Leisingera sp. NJS204: one gene and its partner. The protein of the gene in region 1 interacts with the protein of each later gene in a pairwise test. Links are inferred from orthologs where the notes say so. Each region holds a gene or a part of one and is shown in the gene's direction. Other genes may lie near its edges. The genes, in order: ribD and accC.

What was found.
Region 2: the proteins of ribD (region 1) and accC interact in binary tests that used the Escherichia coli proteins (3 or more experiments, as listed by UniProt). The link is inferred for Leisingera sp. NJS204 from one-to-one orthologs.

The regions. Positions count from the first base shown.
Region 1 is NZ_CP035417.1:2,782,347-2,790,245, reverse strand. What follows is about bases 2,750-5,560. They hold ribD (bifunctional diaminohydroxyphosphoribosylaminopyrimidine deaminase/5-amino-6-(5-phosphoribosylamino)uracil reductase RibD), read left to right. Parts: upstream 2,750-3,522; coding sequence 3,523-4,599; downstream 4,600-5,560. Other genes in these bases: ETW24_RS13700 (capsular polysaccharide biosynthesis protein), read right to left, coding at 4,781-5,560; nrdR (transcriptional regulator NrdR), read left to right, coding at 3,035-3,502; ETW24_RS13715 (secondary thiamine-phosphate synthase enzyme YjbQ), read left to right, coding at 2,750-2,912. In the rest of the region: ETW24_RS13735 (DUF4166 domain-containing protein), read left to right, coding at 1-233; ETW24_RS13730 (hypothetical protein), read left to right, coding at 319-615; ETW24_RS13725 (hypothetical protein), read left to right, coding at 722-1,123; ETW24_RS13720 (hypothetical protein), read left to right, coding at 2,010-2,435; more of ETW24_RS13715, read left to right, coding at 2,496-2,749; more of ETW24_RS13700, read right to left, coding at 5,561-6,793; ETW24_RS13695 (polysaccharide biosynthesis/export family protein), read right to left, coding at 6,800-7,899. UniProt on the Escherichia coli protein: Converts 2,5-diamino-6-(ribosylamino)-4(3h)-pyrimidinone 5'-phosphate into 5-amino-6-(ribosylamino)-2,4(1h,3h)-pyrimidinedione 5'-phosphate.
Region 2 is NZ_CP035417.1:1,723,745-1,729,065, reverse strand. The notes cover bases 1-2,857. They hold accC (acetyl-CoA carboxylase biotin carboxylase subunit), read left to right. Parts: upstream 1-682; coding sequence 683-2,032; downstream 2,033-2,857. Other genes in these bases: ETW24_RS08505 (DUF2155 domain-containing protein), read right to left, coding at 2,703-2,857; aat (leucyl/phenylalanyl-tRNA--protein transferase), read left to right, coding at 2,107-2,739; accB (acetyl-CoA carboxylase biotin carboxyl carrier protein), read left to right, coding at 182-673; ETW24_RS08525 (LuxR C-terminal-related transcriptional regulator), read left to right, coding at 1-25. Also shown: more of ETW24_RS08505, read right to left, coding at 2,858-3,065; outer membrane lipid asymmetry maintenance protein MlaD, read right to left, coding at 3,065-3,520; ETW24_RS08495 (NADH:ubiquinone oxidoreductase subunit NDUFA12), read right to left, coding at 3,545-3,931; ETW24_RS08490 (RidA family protein), read right to left, coding at 4,065-4,430; ATP-dependent Clp protease ATP-binding subunit ClpX, read right to left, coding at 4,571-5,321. UniProt on the Escherichia coli protein: This protein is a component of the acetyl coenzyme A carboxylase complex; first, biotin carboxylase catalyzes the carboxylation of the carrier protein and then the transcarboxylase transfers the carboxyl group to form malonyl-CoA.

The DNA.
Region 1 (7,899 bases):
AGCTGGACCTGACCGTCTCGGTTCAGCAAGGCGCAATGGTGGTCTCGGTGGAGAGGGCCCGGCTGTTCGGCCTGCCGCTGCCCCAGGCCCTTTGCCCGCAAAGCGCCGCTGCCGAATTTGAGACGCCGGAGGGGCACTTGGGATTTGACATCTCTGCCAGCCTGCCGCGCATCGGTCTGCTGGTACGTTACAGCGGGTTTCTGGTGCTGCCCGAGCTGGATCTCAGACGTTAACCATTTGCTAACCCTGTCATTGCCCGGCGCGGCATCCCCCCTTAAAATCGGTGCTGTTGCCCATTGGCCTTCCGGGGGGAAGAAAATGTCTGCACATACCAATATGAACACGGCACTGCTGGCGCTGACTGCAAAGCTTCAATCGTTGAATGATCTGGTGACTGCCAACCAGTTCATGGTCGAGGTTTTGGCGGATCAGGGGGATGCGCTTAAGCAAATGGATGGAGCCGGGACCAAGGATATGCTGCGCCGGCAGGCGCGCGAAAAGTTCCACCCTGACACTGGCACCGTGCCGAATGCTGCAGCGCTTGCCATTCTTGAAGGCGTGCTGAGCCATCAGCGGGACAGTGCAGAGATCATTCCATTCCCGCCCCGCGCCTAAGCCGGGCGTTCACACATCTGCGAGAGGTCGTTACAAAGGTGCTGCCGGTCTATTGGAGCCGCTGCGGCACATCCCTATGTTGAAGCGAACACAGGGATATTTCCGAATGAAAAACCTCCTTTGCGCAGCAGGCCTGGCTTGTCTTTCTTCCATCCCCGCAGCTGCGGATGCCTTCTTAACCAACCGCGGTGTGCGGGTGCTGCCGGTCAATGACACGGTCTATGAGGTGGTGCCGCGCGGATCGGGCGGCACCTGGGATTACTGGTGCGCAGCTGCCGAATACGCCCGCCGCGAGCTGGGCGCTGGTTGGATGGACCGGTTTTACGTGGTGCGGGGCCGGGATGTCAGCGTCACCACCGGGCGCCGGTCCTCGGTGCAGTTCACGCTCTACCCGAAGCGCAGCGGTGTCGAACCCAAGACAGGCTGGCTGTCGCTGGGTTTTCGCCCCGGGGAAAGCATGTCAGTGCAGCAGGGATATGGCTATTGCGTGAATGAACCGGCGTTGTAGTGGATCCGAAGCATCTGAACTCGCGCGGATGTGATGTTGTATGGTGGCAATTGGCGGTGTTCTGGTGCCGGTCGCTCCAGTAGCTGCGCAATCCGCTTGTAGCAATGGGAGGCCAGTTCTTCTGCAACATGCTTCGCAACACAGTGTCATCTAGCGTGAGCTGCTGCCCGGAGAGAGCCCCGGCTGCGTTTACGTCGGAGTAACGTTCCAGCTACAATCGTAGCTCTTGCTTGTCCCTGCCGTGCTGCGGCTAGGGAGCTGACAAAGCGGAGTTTTCTCAAATGCAGATGGCCTTGAGAACGGTGTGAAGGAGCCAGGGCGTGACTTGCAATAGCGACCGCACAGCAGTGTGAGTCGTTTGTGTTTCAATTCTCCTTACACTTCTCGGTATCTGCCTGGTTGCCGGGCGGCGCACCAAAACTGAAAGGGGTCCGACATGAAAATCTGGATATCTGTCCTGTCTCTCGCCACTGCTCTGCCGTTTTTACAGCCAGAGCCGGCCGCGGCCTGGAATGACCGCAGGGCGGCGCATATCAATGCAGTATCGCAGGATGTCTTTGAGGTAGTGCCGAAAATCTCAGCCGGTGCATTCTTCTGGTGTGCTGCAGCTGATCATGCTCAGCGGAACCTAGGAGCGCCGTGGAAGGCGGATCTGTTTATCACCCGCGGGTTGGGGGCAAGCGAGACAACAAACCGCGTATCAGCGGTTCAGTTCACCCTGAATGCGGGTTTGGCGCCGGCGGCAAGCCGTGGCAATATCAATAGCCTGAGGGCAGGCCAAAGCATGAGTGTGCAGCGGGCTTTTGGTTATTGCGACAGGCTGCCGGGGCGACCCTGAGCTAGGGCCTGCCTGATACCTGGCGGCACTTGAAACAAGGAGAACTAGATGACCATACGCATTGCAGCCATTGCCGGTCTGACCGGGGCGCTTCTCCTATTGCCTGAAGCAAGCGCTGCCTGGCGGGCGATTAACCGCCACGAGGTGCTGCCAGTGTCCGAAGGCGTCTGGGAAGTGGTGGCCCGGGTCGGGACCGGCGCGCAGGATTATTGGTGCGGTATCGGTGATTTTGCGATCCGCCAGCTGCGGGCGCCGGTGAGCCAGCGGATTTATGTCTGGCGCGGGGTCGGGCCTTCGGTCAACCGGCCGGGGCGCAAAGCGGTGCAATTTGCCTTTGGCCTGCCGCCTGGTGTTCCTGACCGGTCCTCCAGCCTGTCGCTGAATGTGCGCGAGGCAGGTGACAATCTGCATGTGTCGGCTGCGCAAACCTATTGTTATGACCGGCTGCCCGGGCGGGACCGCTGGTTGCCTTGATTTCCAGCTTCACCGGCTGACACTGTTGCCGGCCGGGCTGTGTTCAGCCAAAAGATCTGCATGATGCATGAGTTCACCATTCCGACGCGCGGGCAGGGCCTTTATGAGTTCACCCGTGACGTGCAGGCCTGGGTTTCCGGGTCCGGCCTGCAGAATGGGCTGCTGACCCTGTTTGTCCGCCATACCTCCTGCTCGCTGCTGATCCAGGAAAATGCCGACCCCGAGGTGCAGACCGACCTTAGGGCCTTCTTTTCGCGCCTGGTGCCGCCTTCCTCCGATCCCGCAATGGCCTATCTGCGCCACACCTATGAGGGGCCGGACGACATGCCCGCCCATATCAAAGCGGCGATGATGCCAGTCAGCCTGCCGGTCCCTGTCAGCCGCGGAGTACTGGTGCTGGGCACCTGGCAGGGGATCTACCTGTTTGAACACCGCGATCGTCCGCACCAGCGGCATGTGGCCGCGCATCTGGCCTGAACCTCTTTATCTAGCGGCCATAAATCACCACTACCCAAATTCTGGAGGGTAGCCTATAGTTGTGGATAACCGGGCAAACACCGGCACAAACAATAGGCTGACAGGATTGAGGGAGCAGGCGGATGCGCTGCCCATTTTGCGGAAATATCGACACTCAGGTCAAGGATTCACGCCCCGCCGAAGATCATGTTTCGATCCGGCGGCGCCGGTTCTGCCCGGCCTGCGGCGGCCGTTTCACCACCTACGAACGGGTGCAGCTGCGCGATCTTGTGGTGATCAAAACCAGCGGCAAGCGCGAGGATTTCGACCGCGACAAGCTGGAACGCTCGATCCGCATTTCGATGCAGAAACGCCCGATAGAACCCGAGCGCATTGATCAGATGATCTCCGGTATCGTGCGGCGGCTGGAAAGCATGGGCGAGACTGATATCGGGTCGAAGAAAATCGGCGAAATCGTGATGGAGGCGCTGGCCCGGATCGACACCGTGGCTTACGTGCGCTTTGCCAGCGTTTACAAAAATTTCCAGGCGGCGGATGATTTCGAGGATTTTGTTCACGAGCTGCGCCCGCCAGTTGCACCGGAAGAATAATGGACGCTGATCACCGTTTCATGGCGCTGGCGCTGTCCCTGGGTCGGCGCGGGCAGGGCAACTGCTGGCCTAACCCGGCAGTGGGCTGTGTTATCGTGCAGGGCGGCCGCGTTTTGGGCCGCGGCTGGACCAGGCCGGGCGGCCGCCCTCATGCAGAAACCGAAGCGCTGGCGCAGGCCGGCGGGGCGGCGCGCGGCGCCACGGCTTATGTGACGCTGGAACCTTGCGCCCATCACGGCGAAACGCCGCCTTGCGCGCAGGCGCTGATTGACGCCGGTGTGGCGCGGGTTGTCGCCGCGATCGAGGACAGCGATCCGCGGGTGTCAGGGCATGGATTTCAGATGCTGCGCAATGCGGGCATTGAGGTGGCCACCGGAATATGGGGGGCACAGGCAGCGCGGGATCATGCTGGTTTCTTTCTGAAGACTGAGCAGGGCCGCCCGCTGGTGACCCTGAAGCTGGCCGCCAGTTTCGACGGGCGCATTGCAACCGGATCGGGCCAAAGCAAATGGATCACAGGACCGGAGGCCCGCCGCGCCGTGCACGCGATGCGCGCGCGCCATGATGCGGTGATGGTGGGCGGCGGGACTGCGCGGGCTGATGATCCCTCGCTGACCGTGCGCGATCTGGGGGTGGAGCACCAGCCTGTGCGAGTGGTGATCTCGCGCCATCTGGACTTGCCGCTGATGGGTCAGCTGGCCCGCACAGCCAAAGACGTGCCGGTCTGGCTCTGCCATGGCCACGGCGCTGATCATGAGCGCATTCAGGCCTGGGAAGGGCTGGGTGCCAATCTGATCCCCTGTGCGTCGCACGGAGTACAGCTGGACGCGGCGGATGTGCTGCAGCAGCTGGGGCAGGCGGGGCTGACGCGGGTGTTCTGCGAAGGCGGCAGCGCGCTGGCAGCCTCGCTGCTGGCGTTTGATCTGGTGGATGAGCTGATCGGCTTCACTGCTGGTCTGGGGATTGGTGCCGAGGGTCTGCCGTCGATCGGTGCGCTCGGCATCGGCCGGCTGGAGGAAGCGCCGCGGTTTGAGCTGGTTGAAACCCGTCCCCTCGGCAAAGACATCCTGCACCGCTGGACCCGCGCGCTGCGCTGACCATCCTATGCCGTGCAGAACCGGCTCTCCCGCCCGTCACTGGAGCATGTTTCATGCTCCGCTCCCGTTGGGCGTGGCCCGGCGCTGCGCGCCGGGCCACGCCCAAGGCCGCCAAGGGCGGGCTGGCGTCAGCCAGGATGTCCTGCGGGTGCGGGAGGGCTCCCGATCAACTGGCCGCCGTTCAACGCCAGAGATGGGCGTAGGTGGCAAACAGCCCCTGCAGCTTGGACAGCAGCCGGTTGCTTAGCCCCGGATGCGGCAGATGGCCTTGGCGCAGGCGCATCACTGCAACCTCCACCGGACAGGGCTGGGCGGTCACCGGGTCGAAGTAGCGCGGGTAGTCGATCAGCGCCGCATGGGCGAGGCCCAGTAGCGTGACACGGGCTTGCCGCCACGGCGGCGCCGGAGCCAGATCGGCCGTCAGGCCCCAGCCTGCATAAAACGGTGTTCCCAGCGTTGTCACCGGCACCCCGCGCAGCAGCGCTTCGAACCCCAGAAGGGAGGTCATCGTCCAGACCTCCTGCACGTCAGCCAGCAGGGCCATGGGGTCCGCGTGGGACGCAACCGCATCCGCCAGCCCCTCTGCTGAAACCCGGCCTTTGCGCAGGCCCGTCTCCACGTCCGGATGCGGCTTGTAGACAATCACCGCGTCCGGGTTGGCCTGCCGCACCGCGCGCAGCAGATCCAGGTTAGTCTTCACGGCTCCCGCTCCGCACTGGATTGAGGCGTCATCCTCCACCTGGCCCGGCACCAGGATACGGCGGCCCTCGGGCAGGGCAGGGGCGATGCCGCCAAGATTGTATTTCGACACCCCGTGCTGGATCAGAGACCGCACCAGATGCTCGGCCCGCAACTCCTCGGCCTGGGTCATCTCAACCCTGCGGGCAATCAGCGTGTCCAGATCCGAGGGCTGGCGCGGGTCATAGTAGATCCCCTGGCGGTCAGCCACCAGCGACAGGGGCGGCACCAGTTCCGCCCCCAGCCCGCGGGACCGCAGAAAGCCGTCCTCTACCCGGACCGCACCGTCATGCGCCGCGTTCGCCTTGCCGGCCCAGACCAACCGCTTGCGTCCGCTGGCTTGTGCCTTGGCCGGATCTTCGGTGAACAGCACCCGCGTCTCGGCGCCAAAGAATTTCTGCAGCGGCTTGCGCTTCCACATCCGCATACCGGAAGCGGCCCAGCCGGGATGGTCGTCCCGCCAGGCCCGCACCCGTGCCTCCAGGTTATCCAGGACTGTCTCCAGCCCGCACAACTCGTCCCGGAAGGGATCGTACCACTTCGGATAAAGGATCATCGCTGCTGCGAACAGCTGTGCCCGCGTCAGCCGCCGCTGTCTGCGGGCGGGCGGGGCATCGTCAATGCTCAGCCCCCAGCCCGCGTAAAACGGCTGGCCGAAGACCCGTGGCTTGTGGCCTGCCAGGATCGCTTCGAACCCCAGTTGCGAAGAGACAGTATAGACGCCCACGGCCCCCTCAAGCAGCGCCCAGGGCGACACGCTGCCCGTGAACAGTTCCACCCGCGCGCTTGCATCTGCGGCCTCATAATACCCCGCCCGGTAGCCGCGCAGCGTCTCTGGATGCGTCTTGATCAGCACCCGCGCGCCGGGGTGCTCCTCCTGGGCAAAGGCGAGCATTTCCAGAAACCGCGCCCGGTCGCCGCGCGATGCAGTGACTGAGGCATCGTCGCGTGCCTGGTCCGCAACCAGCACATAGCCCGGATCCGGCGCCGCCGCCGCAGGATCAAAGGCGTTATATTTGCTGAGATGCGCGTTCTTGAGCCGGGCAATCGCATCACGTGCCCGGCGCATCAGATCGGCATCATCCAGCGGATGGCTGGCCAGCAGCTGTTCCAGTTCTGACGGCTGCGCCGCATCGAAATGCATGCCCGAGTGGTCCAGCAGCAGCCCCATGGGCGGCTCGCCGGCCCGGCCGGGGTGAAGCGAGCGCAGAAAGGCATCCTCGACCCGCAGCAGACCGCAGCCGCGCTGTTCGGCGACTGCAAGGCCCCGGTGCGCTGTGGGCGAGGCGCCCCAGATGCCAACCAGATCTTCGGCCTGCGGCAGTCCCAGCCGGATGTGGTAGCCGCAAAGCTGCAGGATCCGCCGCACCCGGCGCTGGGTCAGAAAACCGCCATTGTAAACAAAAAGCCGGGACGCAGTGCTCCCGGCTTTGTGCTGGCCAGCGCTTTGACGCACGGCGGTTTAACCGCCAACGGCGCTGGAAACGCTTGACAGCGACCCCACTGGTGTCACCAGCAGCGAAATGGTCTTGGTCCACTGGGTATACGGCGCCTCAGTCACATACAGGGTGTCATCGTCGCGGATCACGAAATCCCGGGCGACAAACAATCCGTTCGGCTGAGTCAGGTTCAACACATAGACCAAACGCTGCGCCCCGATCAGATCATCGCGGCCCAGCACCTGGTTGGCAATCTCGGCCGGCTCATTGCGCAGCACAAAGACGCCAGTCGGATCAGAGGCGGTGGAAATCAGCCCGCCAACCTGGGCAATCGCTTCCAGCGCTGACAGGTCCTGGCTTTCAAATGGCACCCGCGCCTGGGCCGAGGTCGCCCCCAAGGCGGTGAAGGAGCGGGTGTCTTCCTCAACCAGAATACGGTCGCCGCCGCGCAGGGCTACATCCAGCTCCGGATGGTCGAACAGGTCCTGGAACCAGATCTTGCCCTTTTCCTGGCCGCGAATCACGGTGACCTGGGCAATTTCCGGCTGGATCGTCACACCGCCGGCCTGGGCCAGCATCGACGACAGGGTGCGGGTCGGGCGTTCGATCGGATAGACGCCCTGGCCGCCCACGGCGCCTGTCAGGCTAACGGTGGCACCGTCACCGGCCAGACGGCGCACCTGCACCTGCGGGTCGGGGGTCTGGTCTTCAAGCTTTTTGGTGATGGTCTCGCGCAGCTGGTCCGGTGTGTTGCCGGAGGCGCGCAGGCGGCCCGCGTAGGGCACGAAGATATAGCCTGCGCTGTCGACCTGCACCTCTTCCAGCACGGTGGAATTGGTCGCCTCGGCGGCCAGCAGCCCGTCATCCACGTTTTCCCAGACCGTCAGGCCCAGCACATCGCCGGGACGGATGGTGTCCGAGGTCAGCCGGCCGGCAGACGTAAAGCCTGACGAAAAGCCAAGGGCCGGCACCACGGCGGTGGCACGGGCGACGCGGTCGTTGACGGAGACGATGAAGGCATCGCCTTCCCGCTGCACGGAACCGGCAAAGATCTGGCGCTTGTTGGGGCCGACCTTGGGCAGGCCGCATGAGGCCGCAAGGGTCAATGCTGCGAGCATCGCCA
Region 2 (5,321 bases), 1.1 Mb from region 1 along the record:
CAAACTGACGGGCATGCCGCTATGAGACAAAATACAGTCCGGCAATTGCAAATCCGATTATCTGCCTCCATGTTACAGCCCGGATCGACGGTGCTTTCCTTGCGGTAATCCTTGCCCTATAAGCGCCCTAATTTCCGGCCCGCCTGCCCTGGCGGGCCTGTCGGAATTGGCTGAGGACAATATGACAAACAAATCTCACGAAGCTGACGTGGCATTCATCAAGGCGCTGGCGGAATTGCTGCGCGAAAACGATCTGACCGAACTGCAGGTCAAGCGGGACTACGGCGACGACGACAGCCTGAATGTGCGTGTCTCCCGCCAGACCGCCATGGCCGCGCCGGTGCAGGTTGCGATGCCTGCCGCCGCTGCTCCGGTTGCAGCCGCTGCCCCTGCCGCCGCCGCAGCCCCCGCAGCCGCCAGCGAAGATCCGGCCAGCCACCCCGGCGCCGTGACATCGCCGATGGTCGGCACCGTCTATCTGCAGGCCGAACCCGGCTCGCCCGCCTTTATCTCTGTTGGCCAGCAGGTCAGCGAAGGCGACACCCTGCTGATCGTCGAGGCCATGAAAACCATGAACCACATTCCGGCGCCGAAATCGGGCACCGTGAAGCGCATTCTGGTTGAAGACGGCGCCGCCGTTGAATTCGGAACCCCCCTGGCCATCATCGAGTAAGGATCTGGCATGTTTGACAAGATCCTGATTGCCAACCGCGGCGAGATCGCCCTGCGCGTGATCCGTGCCTGCCGGGAAATGGGCATCAAGTCGGTTGCGGTGCATTCCACTGCGGATGCCGACGCAATGCACGTGCGCATGGCCGATGAATCGGTCTGCATCGGGCCGCCGTCCGGCACCCAAAGCTATCTGTCGATCCCGGCCATCATCTCGGCTGCCGAGATCACCGGCGCCCAGGCGATTCATCCAGGCTACGGCTTCCTGTCGGAAAACGCCAACTTTGTGCAGATCATCGAAGACCACGGGCTGACCTTCATCGGCCCCTCGGCTGCGCATATCCGCACCATGGGCGACAAGATCACCGCCAAGGAAACCGCTCAGAACCTTGGTATTCCGGTTGTTCCGGGGTCCGAGGGCGGCGTGCCCGATATTGCCGCGGCAAAAAAAGCCGCCGCAGATATGGGCTATCCGGTGATCATCAAGGCCACCGCCGGCGGCGGCGGCCGCGGCATGAAAGTGGCCCTGAACGAAATAGAGCTGGCGACCGCCTTCTCCACTGCCCGTTCGGAAGCCAAGGCTGCCTTTGGCAATGACGAAGTCTATATGGAGAAGTACCTCCAGAAACCGCGTCACATCGAAGTACAGGTCTTTGGCGACGGCAAAGGCGTCGGCGTTCACCTGGCCGAGCGCGACTGCTCGCTGCAGCGCCGCCACCAGAAGGTGTTCGAGGAGGCCCCCGGCCCCTGCATCACCCCGGAAGAACGCGCCCGCATCGGCAAAATCTGCGCCGACGCCATTGGCAAGATGGGCTATTCCGGCGCCGGTACCGTTGAATTCCTCTATGAAGACGGCGAGTTCTATTTCATCGAGATGAACACCCGCCTGCAGGTGGAGCACCCGGTGACCGAAGCCATCTTCGGTGTCGATCTGGTACGCGAACAGATCCGGGTGGCCGAAGGCCTGCCGATGTCCTTTACCCAGGGCGATCTGGAAATCAACGGCCACGCCATCGAGGTCCGGATCAACGCCGAGAAACTGCCGAATTTTTCGCCCTGCCCGGGCAAGATCACCCAGTACCACGCCCCCGGCGGATTGGGGGTGCGGATGGATTCGGCGCTCTATGACGGCTACTCGATCCCGCCCTATTACGACTCGCTCATTGGCAAGCTGATCGTGCACGGCCGCGACCGGACCGAGGCGCTGGCGCGCCTGAACCGGGCTCTGGGCGAGCTGATCATCGACGGCATCGACACCACCGTGCCGCTGTTCCATGCGCTGCTGCAGGAACAGGATATCCACACCGGCGACTACGGCATTCACTGGCTGGAACGCTGGCTGGAAGAAAACCAGCCCGGATAACTTCAGAGGGGCGCGCCACTGGCTGCGCCCCGTTTTACATTTGCCTGCCTTTTCCCGTTATACTGGCCAGCACCATGAGCTTAACTGCGGACCTATTGCTGCACGCCTATTCTGCCGGTGTTTTTCCGATGGCCGAACACCGCGACGACCCCGAGATTTTCTGGGTCGATCCCAAGCGGCGTGGCATTCTACCGCTGGATGGCTTCCGCATCTCCCGCTCGCTGGCCAAACGGATCCGCAACGGCGGATTTGAGATCACCGTGAACCGGGATTTCGGCGGCGTCGTAGACGGCTGCGCCGACCGGGCCGAGACCTGGATCAACGGGGAAATCCGCGACCGCTACCTGGATCTGCACCTGATGGGCAACGCCCATTCGCTTGAAGTCTGGCAGGACGGCATCCTGGCCGGCGGCACTTATGGCGTCTCTCTGGGCGGCGCCTTTTTTGGCGAAAGCATGTTCTCGCGCCGCCGGGATGCCTCCAAAGTGGCGCTGGCCTATCTGACTGACAGGCTGCGGCAGGCGGGCTACAGGCTGTGCGACACGCAATTCCTGACTGCGCATCTTGCCTCGCTTGGCGGAATTGAGGTTACCCGCGCGCGTTACCGGGCCCTATTGCGTGAGGCCCTGAAAACGGATGCGGATTTTGCCCGGCCAGCTGTGCCCGCACCTCAGCTGCTGCTGCAGCGCATGACCCAGACATCATAGCGGTTGTGGTCCAGCGCGTTGAGTGCCGGGCTGGACGCCACCATCCAGCCCTGGAAATGCATCGCACCATCGTCGGGGTCCCGCACGGTCAGATAGGCAAAGGCATCCCCGGTCGGGTTCTCCGCCGGATAGCGGCAGTCCGACACGGTCACCAGCAAGCCGAACATTTCCGAACTGCCGCCGATCGCCACTTCCGCATCCATGGTATGGCCGTTGACCTTGTCCAGCGCCCTTAGCACCGCAGCACTGCCCTGCGCCGCCGGCTGCTCCTGGCCCCAGGCCGGCATGGCCAGCGCACAAGCCATTACTGCCGCGGCAAAGCGCATCAAGAATCGCCCTCGCCGCCGCCGGCGACAAATTTGACCAGCAGCGAAATCAGGCTGACCGCACCCTGCGTATCCTCGATCTCATCGCCTGCTTCAAAAGCAAAGGGCGAACCGCCGGGCATGATCTCAACAAAGTTACCGCCCAGCAGCCCTTCGGAAGAGATCACCACCGCGCTGTCATCCGGGATTTCGATGCCTTCATTAACAGAGAACATAGTATCTGCGCGGAAGGTTTCCGGGTTCAGGCCGACGCCGGTCACGGTGCCGATCTTGACCCCGGCCAGCCGAACGTCGGTGCCAACGCTGACCCCTTCCAGCGAGCGGAAAGACGCGTTCAAGTCATAGGTCGCGCCGCCGCGCGACAGGCCGGCCGCCTGGCCGGCATAGACGGCAAAAGCAACAGCGGCAGCCAGCACGACGCCGCCGGCAAAAACTTCGGTAGGATTGTGGGACATGAAATCAGCCTTCTGGCAGATGTTTTATTCGGGCACCCAGGCCTCATAATCGCGGCGTTCCTTGGGTTCGCCGCCTGCGCGGATCGACCCGGCCGGCGCATAGGCCATCATGGTGCCGGTCAGGTTTTCCTGATGCGGCTTTTCCCAGGCCTTGTGCTTCAAAGGCTTCTCGCTGGGCAGCTCGTCAAAAGTGCGGTGCAGCCAGCCGTGCCAGTCGGGGCTGACGCGCGAGGCTTCAACTTCCCCGTTGAACATCACCCAGCGCTTGCTGTCATCGGCATTGCGGTAGAACACATTGCCCTGATCATCCTCACCCACCTTGATGCCCTTGCGGGCGGTGAACATCCGGGTGTTCAGGGTGGCGCCGTTCCACCATGTCACAGCGCTCAGAAGTGTGTTCAGGATTCCCATCGGTGCCTCCGGATTTATCCGTTTCTGATATGGCCCAATTTCCCGCCAAGGTCCAGTGGCTTGCGCCCCTCTGGACGGGTCACGGCGGGAATTGGCAGTTTTGCCTTAGGCGCGTTTCCCGCACCTGACAGGATCAGCCTGCCGCTGGGGCCAGCGCCGTCACTTCGATCTCGATGCGGTACTTGGGATCGATCAGGTTGCACTCGATCATTGTTGCCGCAGGCGGGTTGGCGCCAAAGACCTCTGCCAGAACCGGCCAGCAGGGTTCGAACTCCGCCGCATCCGGCAGGTAATAGTTCACCCGCACCACATCGGCAAAGCCAGCGCCCGCCTTCTGCAAGGCTCCGCCAATGGTTTCAAGCGCAGATTTGCACTGTGCCACCACATCATCGCCCTGCCCGACGGTGCCTGCCACATGCACGAAGCCGCCAGCCGCAACAGCGCGGCAATAGCCGATCTTAGCCTCAAACTCACCGCCTGAAGAAATACGTTTGATCACTGCCCTGCTCCTTCCTCTTGCCCGAAATATCCCGGGGGCGCAGCGGCCCGCCGCTGCGGGGGCAGCGCCCCCATCCAACCGGCCCCCAAACAGCAAACGGCGCGGATAATACCGCGCCGTTTGATCTATTGACTAGCCATTCAACCGGCCGAGGCCGGCTCTTTCTCGGCGTCCGCGTGGATCATCAGCGGCTGCGCATCCGAGGTCACCGCCTCCTCGTTGACAACCACCTTGGTCACGCTGTCCATGCCCGGCAGATCGAACATGGTATCCAGCAGGATATCCTCCATGATCGACCGCAGCCCGCGGGCACCGGTCTTGCGTTCGATTGCTTTCTTGGCAATCGCGCTCAGCGCCTCGTCGGTGAAGTCCAGTTCGGTGTCTTCAAGCTCGAAGAGGCGCTGATACTGTTTGACCAGAGCGTTCTTGGGTTGGGTCAGGATGATGACCAGCGCGTCCTCGTCCAGGTCTTCCAGCGTTGCCAAGACCGGCAGACGGCCGACAAATTCAGGGATCAGCCCGAATTTCAGCAGATCTTCCGGCTCCAGTTCCTGGAACACTTCGCCGACACCGCGGTCATCGTTGTCGCGCACATCCGCGCCAAAGCCCATCGCAGACCCCTTGCCGCGGGCCGAGATGATCTTGTCCAGCCCGGCAAAAGCACCGCCGCAGATGAACAGGATATTGGTGGTGTCCACCTGCAGGAATTCCTGCTGCGGATGCTTGCGCCCGCCCTGCGGCGGCACCGAGGCAACGGTGCCTTCCATCAGTTTCAACAGCGCCTGCTGCACGCCCTCGCCCGATACGTCGCGGGTGATCGAGGGGTTTTCAGACTTGCGGGTGATCTTGTCGACCTCGTCGATATAGACGATGCCGCGCTGCGCGCGCTCG